Regions from separate parts of the Streptomyces canarius genome, predicted to be linked through region 2. Evidence: riboswitches for the same ligand, from Rfam matches in the RefSeq annotation. Region 2 holds a riboswitch; the other holds the start of a gene.
The links. A riboswitch is a leader RNA that binds a small molecule or an ion and turns the genes downstream of it on or off. The one in region 2 is predicted to bind ZMP and ZTP.

Region 1: another riboswitch for ZMP and ZTP. It lies ahead of IE294_RS22355 (glycine hydroxymethyltransferase); the one in region 2 lies ahead of IE294_RS19665 (bifunctional 5,10-methylenetetrahydrofolate dehydrogenase/5,10-methenyltetrahydrofolate cyclohydrolase).

The regions. Positions count from the first base shown of each region.
Region 1 covers NZ_BMVN01000015.1:161,877-166,411, forward strand. The annotation lists gene trpS (tryptophan--tRNA ligase) at 7-1,017, opposite strand; gene IE294_RS22355 (glycine hydroxymethyltransferase) at 1,119-2,573, opposite strand; ZMP/ZTP riboswitch at 2,608-2,696, opposite strand; gene rocD (ornithine--oxo-acid transaminase) at 2,800-4,008, shown strand; gene IE294_RS22365 (nuclear transport factor 2 family protein) at 4,026-4,487, opposite strand.
Region 2 covers NZ_BMVN01000012.1:236,188-240,722, reverse strand. The annotation lists gene IE294_RS19670 (CU044_5270 family protein) at 1-451, shown strand, start outside; gene IE294_RS19665 (bifunctional 5,10-methylenetetrahydrofolate dehydrogenase/5,10-methenyltetrahydrofolate cyclohydrolase) at 692-1,540, opposite strand; ZMP/ZTP riboswitch at 1,567-1,647, opposite strand; gene IE294_RS19660 (nuclear transport factor 2 family protein) at 1,722-2,087, opposite strand; gene IE294_RS19655 (hypothetical protein) at 2,277-2,579, shown strand; gene IE294_RS19650 (S-(hydroxymethyl)mycothiol dehydrogenase) at 2,757-3,845, shown strand; gene IE294_RS19645 (MBL fold metallo-hydrolase) at 3,845-4,474, shown strand.

The sequences.
Region 1 (4,535 bases), on a different contig from region 2:
TACGCCTCAGTGCTTGGCCGGGAGGAAGCCCACGCGGTCGTACGCCTGCGCGAGGGTCTCGGCGGCGACGGCCCGCGCCTTCTCGGCGCCCTTGGCGAGGACCGCGTCCAGCGTCTCGGAGTCGTCCAGGTACTGCTGGGTGCGCTCGCGGAACGGCGTGACGAACTCGACCATGACGTCGGCGAGGTCCGTCTTGAGCGCGCCGTACATCTTGCCCTCGTACTCCTGCTCCAGCTCCGCGACGGTCTTGCCGGTGAGCGTGGAGTAGATGGTGAGGAGGTTGGAGACGCCCGGCTTGGTCTCGACGTCGTAGCGGATCACCGTGTCCGTGTCGGTGACGGCGCTCTTGACCTTCTTGGCCGTGGTCTTCGGCTCGTCGAGGAGGTTGATGAGGCCCTTCGGCGTGGACGCCGACTTGCTCATCTTGACCGTCGGGTCCTGGAGGTCGTAGATCTTCGCCGTCTCCTTGAGGATGTACGGCTTCGGGATCGTGAAGGTGTCGCCGAAGCGGCCGTTGAAGCGCTCGGCGAGGTCCCGGGTCAGCTCGATGTGCTGGCGCTGGTCCTCACCCACGGGCACCTCGCCCGCCTGGTACAGCAGGATGTCCGCGACCTGGAGGATCGGGTACGTGAAGAGGCCGACGGAGGCGCGGTCGGCGCCCTGTTTGGCGGACTTGTCCTTGAACTGGGTCATGCGGCTGGCCTCGCCGAAGCCGGTGAGGCAGTTCATGATCCAGGCGAGCTGGGCGTGCTCGGGGACGTGGCTCTGCACGAAGAGCGTGCAGCGGTCCGGGTCCAGTCCGGCGGCCAGCAGCTGGGCGGCGGCGAGCCGGGTGTTGGCGCGCAGCTCCTTCGGGTCCTGCGGGACCGTGATCGCGTGCAGGTCGACGACCATGTAGAACGCGTCGTGGGACTCCTGGAGGGCCACCCACTGGCGGACGGCGCCGAGGTAGTTGCCGAGGTGGAACGAGCCAGCCGTGGGCTGGATGCCGGAGAGCACGCGAGGTCGGTCAGCCATGCTTTTTATTGTCGCAGAGAGTTTGACGGGTTCGGTGCGTGGGGAACTGCGGGCCGCCCGTGGTGGCTCGCGCAGTTCCCCGCGCCTCTTTCAGGGGCGTTTCAGCCGAGGTCGACCTGCGGGTACAGCGGGAAGCCCGCGACCAGGTCCGTCGCCCGCCGGGAGATCTCCTGGGCGACCTTCTCGTCCAGGACGTGGGCCGCCTTGGAGGGGGCGCCGGACTTGGTGGTGCCCGGCTCGGTGGTGCTGAGGACGCGGTCGATCAGGCCCGCCACCTCGTCCATCTCCGCCGTGCCGAGGCCGCGGGTGGTGAGCGCCGGGGTGCCGATGCGGATGCCGGAGGTGTACCAGGCGCCGTTCGGGTCGGCCGGGATGGCGTTGCGGTTGGTGACGATGCCGGAATCGAGCAGCGCGGCCTCGGCCTGGCGGCCGGTGAGGCCGTAGGAGGTGGCGACGTCGATCAGGCAGAGGTGGTTGTCGGTGCCGCCGGTGACGAGGGTGGCGCCGCGGCGCATCAGGCCCTCGGCCAGGGCGCGGGAGTTGTCCACGATGCGCTGGGCGTAGTCCTGGAAGGCGGGCTGCCGGGCCTCGGCCAGGGCTACGGCCTTGGCGGCCATGACGTGCGGGAGCGGGCCGCCGAGGACCATCGGGCAGCCGCGGTCCACCTGGTCCTTGAGGGAGTCGTCGCACAGGACCATGCCGCCGCGCGGGCCGCGCAGCGACTTGTGGGTGGTCGTGGTGACGATCTGGGCGTGCGGGACCGGGTCGAAGTCGCCGGTGAGGACCTTGCCCGCGACCAGGCCGGCGAAGTGCGCCATGTCGACCATGAGGGTGGCGCCGACCTCGTCGGCGATCTCGCGCATGATCCGGAAGTTCACCAGCCGGGGGTACGCGGAGTAGCCGGCGACGATGATCAGCGGCTTGAACTCGCGGGCCTGGGCGCGCAGGGCCTCGTAGTCGATGAGGCCGGTGGCCGGGTCGGTGCCGTAGGAGCGCTGGTCGAACATCTTGCCGGAGATGTTCGGGCGGAAGCCGTGGGTGAGGTGGCCGCCGGCGTCCAGGGACATGCCGAGCATGCGCTGGTTGCCGAAGGCCTGGCGGAGCTCGGCCCAGTCGGCCTCGGTCAGGTCGTTGACCTGGCGGACGCCGGCCTTCTCCAGGAAGGGCGCCTCGACGCGGTCGGCGAGGACGGCCCAGAAGGCGACCAGGTTGGCGTCGATGCCGGAGTGCGGCTGGACGTAGGCGTGGCGGGCGCCGAAGAGTTCGCGGGCGTGCTCGGCGGCGAGGGACTCGACGGTGTCGACGTTGCGGCAGCCGGCGTAGAAGCGGCGGCCGACGGTGCCCTCGGCGTACTTGTCGCTGAACCAGTTGCCCATCGCGAGCAGGGTCGCCGGGGAGGCGTAGTTCTCCGAGGCGATCAGCTTGAGCATCTCGCGCTGGTCGGTGACCTCCTGGCCGATGGCGTCGGCGACGCGCGGCTCGACGGCGCGGATCACGTCGAGGGCGGCACGGAAGGCGGTCGACTCGGCGGAGAGGGAGGCGGAATTCTCGGGCATCGGGGGACCTCCGGACGGTGTGCGTACAGCGTTCACGTTCGGCCCAGGCGCACGGCACTCTTCCCGCTCGGGCCGCTCCCTGATGGTCCGTCCCATCCCAGCGCGCCAGTCACGGCCCGCTCGTCAGCCTACCGGGCGCGCCGCGCGGGGCAGGTCCCGCGTCCACCATGCGAGCGAGGATAAGAAGGAGGTCACCGTCGAGTCCGAGTCGTCTCCGGGAGAGGCCGTGACCGCTGCGCAAGACCTCATCGCCGCCGCCGGCGCGCACTGCGCGCCCACCTACGACCCGCTGCCGGTGGTGATCGCCACGGGTGAGGGGGCGTGGCTGACCGACGTGGCGGGGCGGCGCTACCTGGATCTGCTGGCCGGTTACTCGGCGCTGAACTTCGGGCACGGCAACCGGCGGCTGGCCGAGGCGGCCCGGCGGCAGCTGGACCGGGTGACGCTGACCTCCCGCGCCTTCCACCACGACCGGTTCGCCGCGTTCTGCACGGAGCTCGCCGAGCTGTGCGGGATGGAGATGGTGCTGCCCATGAACACGGGCGCGGAGGCGGTGGAGAGCGCGGTGAAGACGGCCCGGAAGTGGGGGTACCGGGTGAAGGGGGTGCCCGGGGAGATGGCGAAGGTCGTCGTGGCGGGCGGCAACTTCCACGGCCGTACGACGACTCTCATCAGCTTCTCCACCGACCCGGAGGCCCGTGCGGACTTCGGGCCGTACACCCCGGGCTTCGAGATCGTGCCGTACGGGGACCTGACCGCGATGCGGTCGGCGCTGACGGAGAACACGGTGGCGGTGCTGCTGGAGCCGATCCAGGGCGAGTCGGGGGTGATCGTGCCGCCTGCCGGTTATCTGGCCGGGGTGCGGGAGCTGACCCGCGAGCGGAACGTCCTCTTCGTCGCCGACGAGATCCAGTCGGGCCTGGGGCGCACCGGGCGGACCTTCGCGTGCGAGCACGAGGGGGTGGTCCCGGACGTGTACGTGCTGGGCAAGGCGCTGGGCGGCGGGATCCTGCCGGTGTCGGCCGTGGTGTCGAGCGCGGCGGTGCTCGGGGTGTACCGGCCGGGCGAGCACGGGTCGACGTTCGGCGGGAATCCGCTGGCCTGCGCGGTGGCGCTGGAGGTGATCGCGATGTTGCGGACCGGTGAGTACCAGGAGCGGGCGGCGCGGCTGGGCGAGCGGCTGCACGGACGGCTGGGCGGGCTGCTGGGCACGGGCCGGGTGACGGCGGTGCGGGGTCGGGGGCTGTGGGCCGGGGTGGACGTCTCCCCGGCGGTGGGCACCGGGCGGGAGGTCTCCGAGCGGCTGCTGGCCCGTGGGGTCCTGGTCAAGGACACCCACGGGTCGACCGTCCGGATCGCGCCGCCGCTGGTGATCGGCGAGGACGACCTGGACTGGGGGGTGGAGCAGCTCCGGGCGGTGCTGACCGGGGCGTGATCAGGGACGGGGCCCGGTCAGTGGAGGGGGAAGTCGGCGCCGTGCTCGCCGGCGGGCCGGGGCCCGAAGATGCGCCGGTCGGACTCCTCGATGGCCACGTCGTTGATGCTGGCCTCGCGGCGGAGCATCAGGCCGTGCTCGTCGAACTCCCACAGCTCGTTGCCGTAGGAGCGCCACCACTGGCCGTCGGCGTCGCGGCACTCGTACTGGAAGCGGACGGCGATGCGGTTCTCGTGGAAGCTCCACAGGCCCTTGCGCAGCGCGTAGTCCCGCTCGCGCTCCCACTTCTCGGTCAGGAAGGCGACGATCTCCTCGCGGCCGGTGACGAACCGGTCCCGGTTCCGCCAGACGGAGTCCGGGGTGTAGGCGAGGGCCACCCGGTGGGGGTCGCGGGTGTTCCAGGCGTCCTCGGCCGCCTGCACCTTCCGGCGGGCGGTCTCCAGGGTGAACGGCGGGTAGGGCGGGCGGTCTTCGGGCACGGCGGCCTCCTCGGGTCGGGGCGAGGTGGGGAACGGCGTCGGGACCAC
Region 2 (4,535 bases):
CCGCGTGGTGGCCGACGGCCACGTCCTCAGCCGGGCCACCTACCCGCCGAGCTGGAGCGACGCTCCGCCCGAGGCGCCGCCGCCGCACACCCCGGCCGCCCTGCGCGCCTACCTCGCCGAGACCGTCCGTACCGAGCCCCTGGGCACCCCCCGGCTCCTCGACGCCGTCGGGGAGCTGCTGGACCACTGGACGCTCGGCGCGCGGGAGTCCGCGGCACTGGTCAGGGTCCTCGCGGACGCCAAGGGGCTGCGGGCCGTGGGACAGGTGACCGACCGCCTCGGCCGTCCCGGGCAGGCGTACGTGTACGAGGGTGGGGGCGGCCGGCGGATGCTGATCCTCGACCCGCGCACCGGCACCGTCCTCGGCCTGGAGACCACCTTCACCCGGGACGCCCCCGAGTACGGCGTCAAGGCCGGGGACGTCATGGACTACAACGCCTGGATGCGCTGACCGCGAGGCCCGGAGCCGGCCGTGTGGCACCGACCTGCCCGCTCGGGGGTGCTCGGCGGCGTCTGTCGGCGCCCCATGCCAGGTGGCACCGACCCGCCGCTCGGGGCTGCTCGGCGACGGCTGACAGTGCCCCGTGCCGTGTGGCACCGACCCGCCCGCCCCGCGCTGGTCGGCGCCGCCGGCCGGTGATCAGCGCCACCCGGCACCGCCCCGCTGCCACCGTTGGCCCCCGGCTGCCCCTTACACCCCCAGCTGCCGGGCGGCGGCCGTCACCGTTTGTTCCAGGAGCGTGGCGATCGTCATCGGGCCGACGCCGCCAGGCACCGGGGTGATCAGCGACGCCCGCTCCACGGCCGAGTCGAAGTCGACATCGCCGACGTTCCCCGGGTTGTAGCCCGCGTCGATGACGACCGCGCCCGGCTTGATGTCCTGACCGCGGATCAGCCGCGGTCGGCCGACCGCGGCCACGACGATGTCGGCCTCGCGGACCACGGCCGAGAGCTCACGGGTGCGCGAGTGGCAGTAGGTCACGGTCGCGTCCCGGGCGAGCAGCAGCATGCCCACCGGCTTGCCGAGGATCGCGCTGCGGCCGACCACCACGGCCCGCTTGCCGGCCGGGTCGACGCCGTACTCGTCGAGCAGCCGCAGGATGCCGCCCGGCGTGGCGGAGACGAAGCCCGGCAGCCCGAAGCTCATCGCGGCGAACGACGCGAAGGTGACACCGTCGACGTCCTTCTCCGGCGCGATCGCCTCGAACGCGGCCCGCTCGTCGATGTGGTCGCCCACCGGGTGCTGCAGCAGAATGCCGTGCACCCCCGGGTCGGCCGACAACCCCCGCAGCGTCGTGACGAGTTCGTCCGTCGTGGTGGTCGCGGGCAGGGCGACGTGCCGGGACTCGATGCCGGCCTTGCGGCTGCGGTTCTGCTTCATGCGAACGTACGTCACGGACGCCGGGTCCTCGCCGACCAGGACGGTGGCCAGACACGGCGCGGTACCGGTGCGCTCGGTGAGAGCGGCGGCCTTCTTCGCGGTGTCCTCGACGATGCGGCGGGCGGGCGCGGTGCCGTCCATCAGACGGGCCTGGGTCATGCTGCACACTCCTGAGCTGGATCGACTCTCCTCGCCCAGGCGCGCGGCAACCGACGCGGACCGCTCCCCGGTGGTGCTCCACCTCAGCGCCAGTCACGGCCCGCGTACAGCGTAACCGAGAGTGCGTACGGCCTCCGGACCCGCTCGGCCTCCTTCCGCTCCCGCCGTACCCGGCCGGGGCCTACTCGTCCCAGGCCTGGATGATCAGCTGATCGGCGATCTTGCCGTCCCGCAGGGTGACCATCGACTCGGCGAGGACCCGGGTGCCGTCCCCGTACTCGCAGGACTCGCAGTAGGCCGCGTGGTCGCCCTGGACGACGCACCGGTCCAGCCTGTGCGTCATGTCGCGGCTGTAGACGTCGTCCAGCAGTTCGGCGATCTGGCTCCGGCCGTGCAGCACCGTGGGATGACTGGGCTGGTTGTTGCGGTCGACGATGCGGATCTCCGCGTCGTCCGCGTAGAGCGACAGAAGGTTGTTGCCGGTGTTGCCCTCGACGGCCCGGCGCAGTGTGTCGGTGTCGAAGGCGGACCCCGCAGCGGTACCCATGGTGACCTCCTTCAGGTGCCCGTGTGGTCCAGGTGCCCGTGCGGTCCGGCCAGGAGCGGGCCGCACGGGCCCACCTCCGAGACTCCTCCGCCCCGGCGGCCCCGGCAAGCCCGGCCGCGCGCTCCACCTCCCGGGTGAGCGCGGCCCGCCGCCCGTGTCCGCCCGGGGCCTGTCGCCGTTGCTGAAGGCATGATCTCAACACGACGTATCGCCGCCGCCGTGGGTCTGGCCGCCGGGATCGCCGGCCTCGCCGTACCCCAGGCGAACGCGGCCGGCACCGGCGCACCGCTCGTCGGGAAACTCGGCGCGCTGAGCACGCTGGACTCGCTCGCCGCCAGTGACATCCCGGCGGAGCAGCGGGGCCGGGTGCCGCGGGTCACCGAGCAGTTGCAGGAGCTGAAGCACCTCCAGGAGCTGAACCAGCTCAACCAGGTGGAGCAGGTCCTCGCGCCCGCCGCGCCGCTGCTCGGTCTGGTCGGCGCCATCCACTGATCCCGCCCGCCGGCACGAGGGCCGTCCCGCCGGGGCGGCCCTCACCGCTGCCCGGACGGGCCGGGCGATGCCGCCCGAGTCCGGAAAGATCCACTAACCTCCTCGTGGTCCGCCGTCGCTACCGATCGGTCGCGCGTAATGTCGGCGGCGAAGGCAAACGAAGGAAGGGGCCAGACCATGGCGCAGGAAGTCCGCGGCGTGATCGCACCGGGCAAGGACGAGGCGGTACGGGTCGAGACGATCGTGGTGCCGGACCCGGGGCCCGGCGAGGCCGTCGTACGCGTCCAGGCCTGCGGGGTCTGCCATACCGATCTGCACTACAAGCAGGGTGGCATCTCGGACGACTTCCCCTTCCTGCTCGGCCACGAGGCCGCCGGAGTCGTGGAGTCGGTCGGCGAGGGCGTCACCGACGTCGCCCCCGGTGACTTCGTCATCCTCAACTGGCGTGCGGTGTGCGGGCAGTGCCGGGCCTGCCTGCGCGGCCGGCCCTGGTACTGCTTCAACACCCACAACGCGCGGCAGAAGATGACCCTCGCCGCCACCGGCCAGGAGCTGTCCCCGGCCCTGGGGATCGGGGCCTTCGCCGAGAAGACGCTCGTCGCGGCCGGCCAGTGCACCAAGGTCGACCCGGCCGTCTCCCCGGCGGTCGCGGGCCTCCTCGGCTGCGGGGTGATGGCCGGCATCGGCGCCGCGATCAACACCGGGAACGTCGGCCGGGGCGACTCGGTCGCCGTCATCGGCTGCGGCGGTGTCGGCGACGCGGCGATCGCCGGGTCGAACCTGGCCGGCGCGGCGAAGATCATCGCGGTGGACATCGACGACCGCAAGCTGGAGAAGGCCCGCACGCTGGGCGCCACCCACACCGTCAACTCCAAGCAGGCCGACCCGGTCGAGGCGATCCGCGAGCTGACCGGCGGCTTCGGCGCGGACGTCGTCATCGAGGCCGTCGGCCGCCCGGAGACCTACCAGCAGGCCTTCTACGCCCGCGACCTCGCCGGCACCGTCGTCCTCGTCGGCGTCCCCACCCCCGAGATGAAGCTGGAACTGCCCCTGCTGGACGTCTTCGGCCGCGGCGGCGCCCTGAAGTCCTCCTGGTACGGCGACTGCCTGCCCAGCCGGGACTTCCCCATGCTGATCGACCTCCACCTGCAAGGCCGCCTGCCGCTCGACGCGTTCGTCACCGAGACGATCCAACTGGACCAGGTGGAGCAGGCGTTCGAGCGGATGCATCACGGCGACGTGCTGCGTTCGGTGGTGGTGCTGTGATGACCGCGCGCATCGAACGCCTCGTCACCTCGGGCCAGTTCACCCTCGACGGCGGCACCTGGGACGTGGAGAACAACGTGTGGATCGTCGGCGACGACCGCGAGGTGATCGTCATCGACGCCGCCCACGACGCCGAGGCCATCGCCCGCGCCGTCGGCGACCGGCGCCTGACCGCCATCGTGTGCACGCACGCCCACAACGACCACGTCAACGCGGCACCGGAACTCGCCGACCTCACCGGCGCGACGATCTGGCTGCACCCGGACGACCTGGCGCTGTGGCAGCAGACCCACCCGCACCGGGACCCCGACCGGCACCTCCTCGACGGCCAGGTCATCGAGGCCGCCGGCGCCGACCTCACCGTCCTGCACACCCCGGGGCACGCCCCCGGCGCCGTCTGCCTGTACGACCCGGGCCTCGGCACCGTGTTCACGGGCGACACCCTCTTCAAGGGCGGCCCCGGAGCCACCGGACGCTCCTACTCGCACTTCCCGACCATCATCGACTCCCTCCGCAACCGCCTCCTCACCCTCCCGCCGGAGACCAAGGTCCTCACCGGGCACGGGGACGGCACCACCATCGGCGACGAGGCCCCCCACCTGGAAGAGTGGATCGCCCGCGGCCACTGAGCCCGAGGGCCGCCGAGTCCCGCGGCGACCAACCCGGGACTCCGCGTAAAAGCCGACAGAA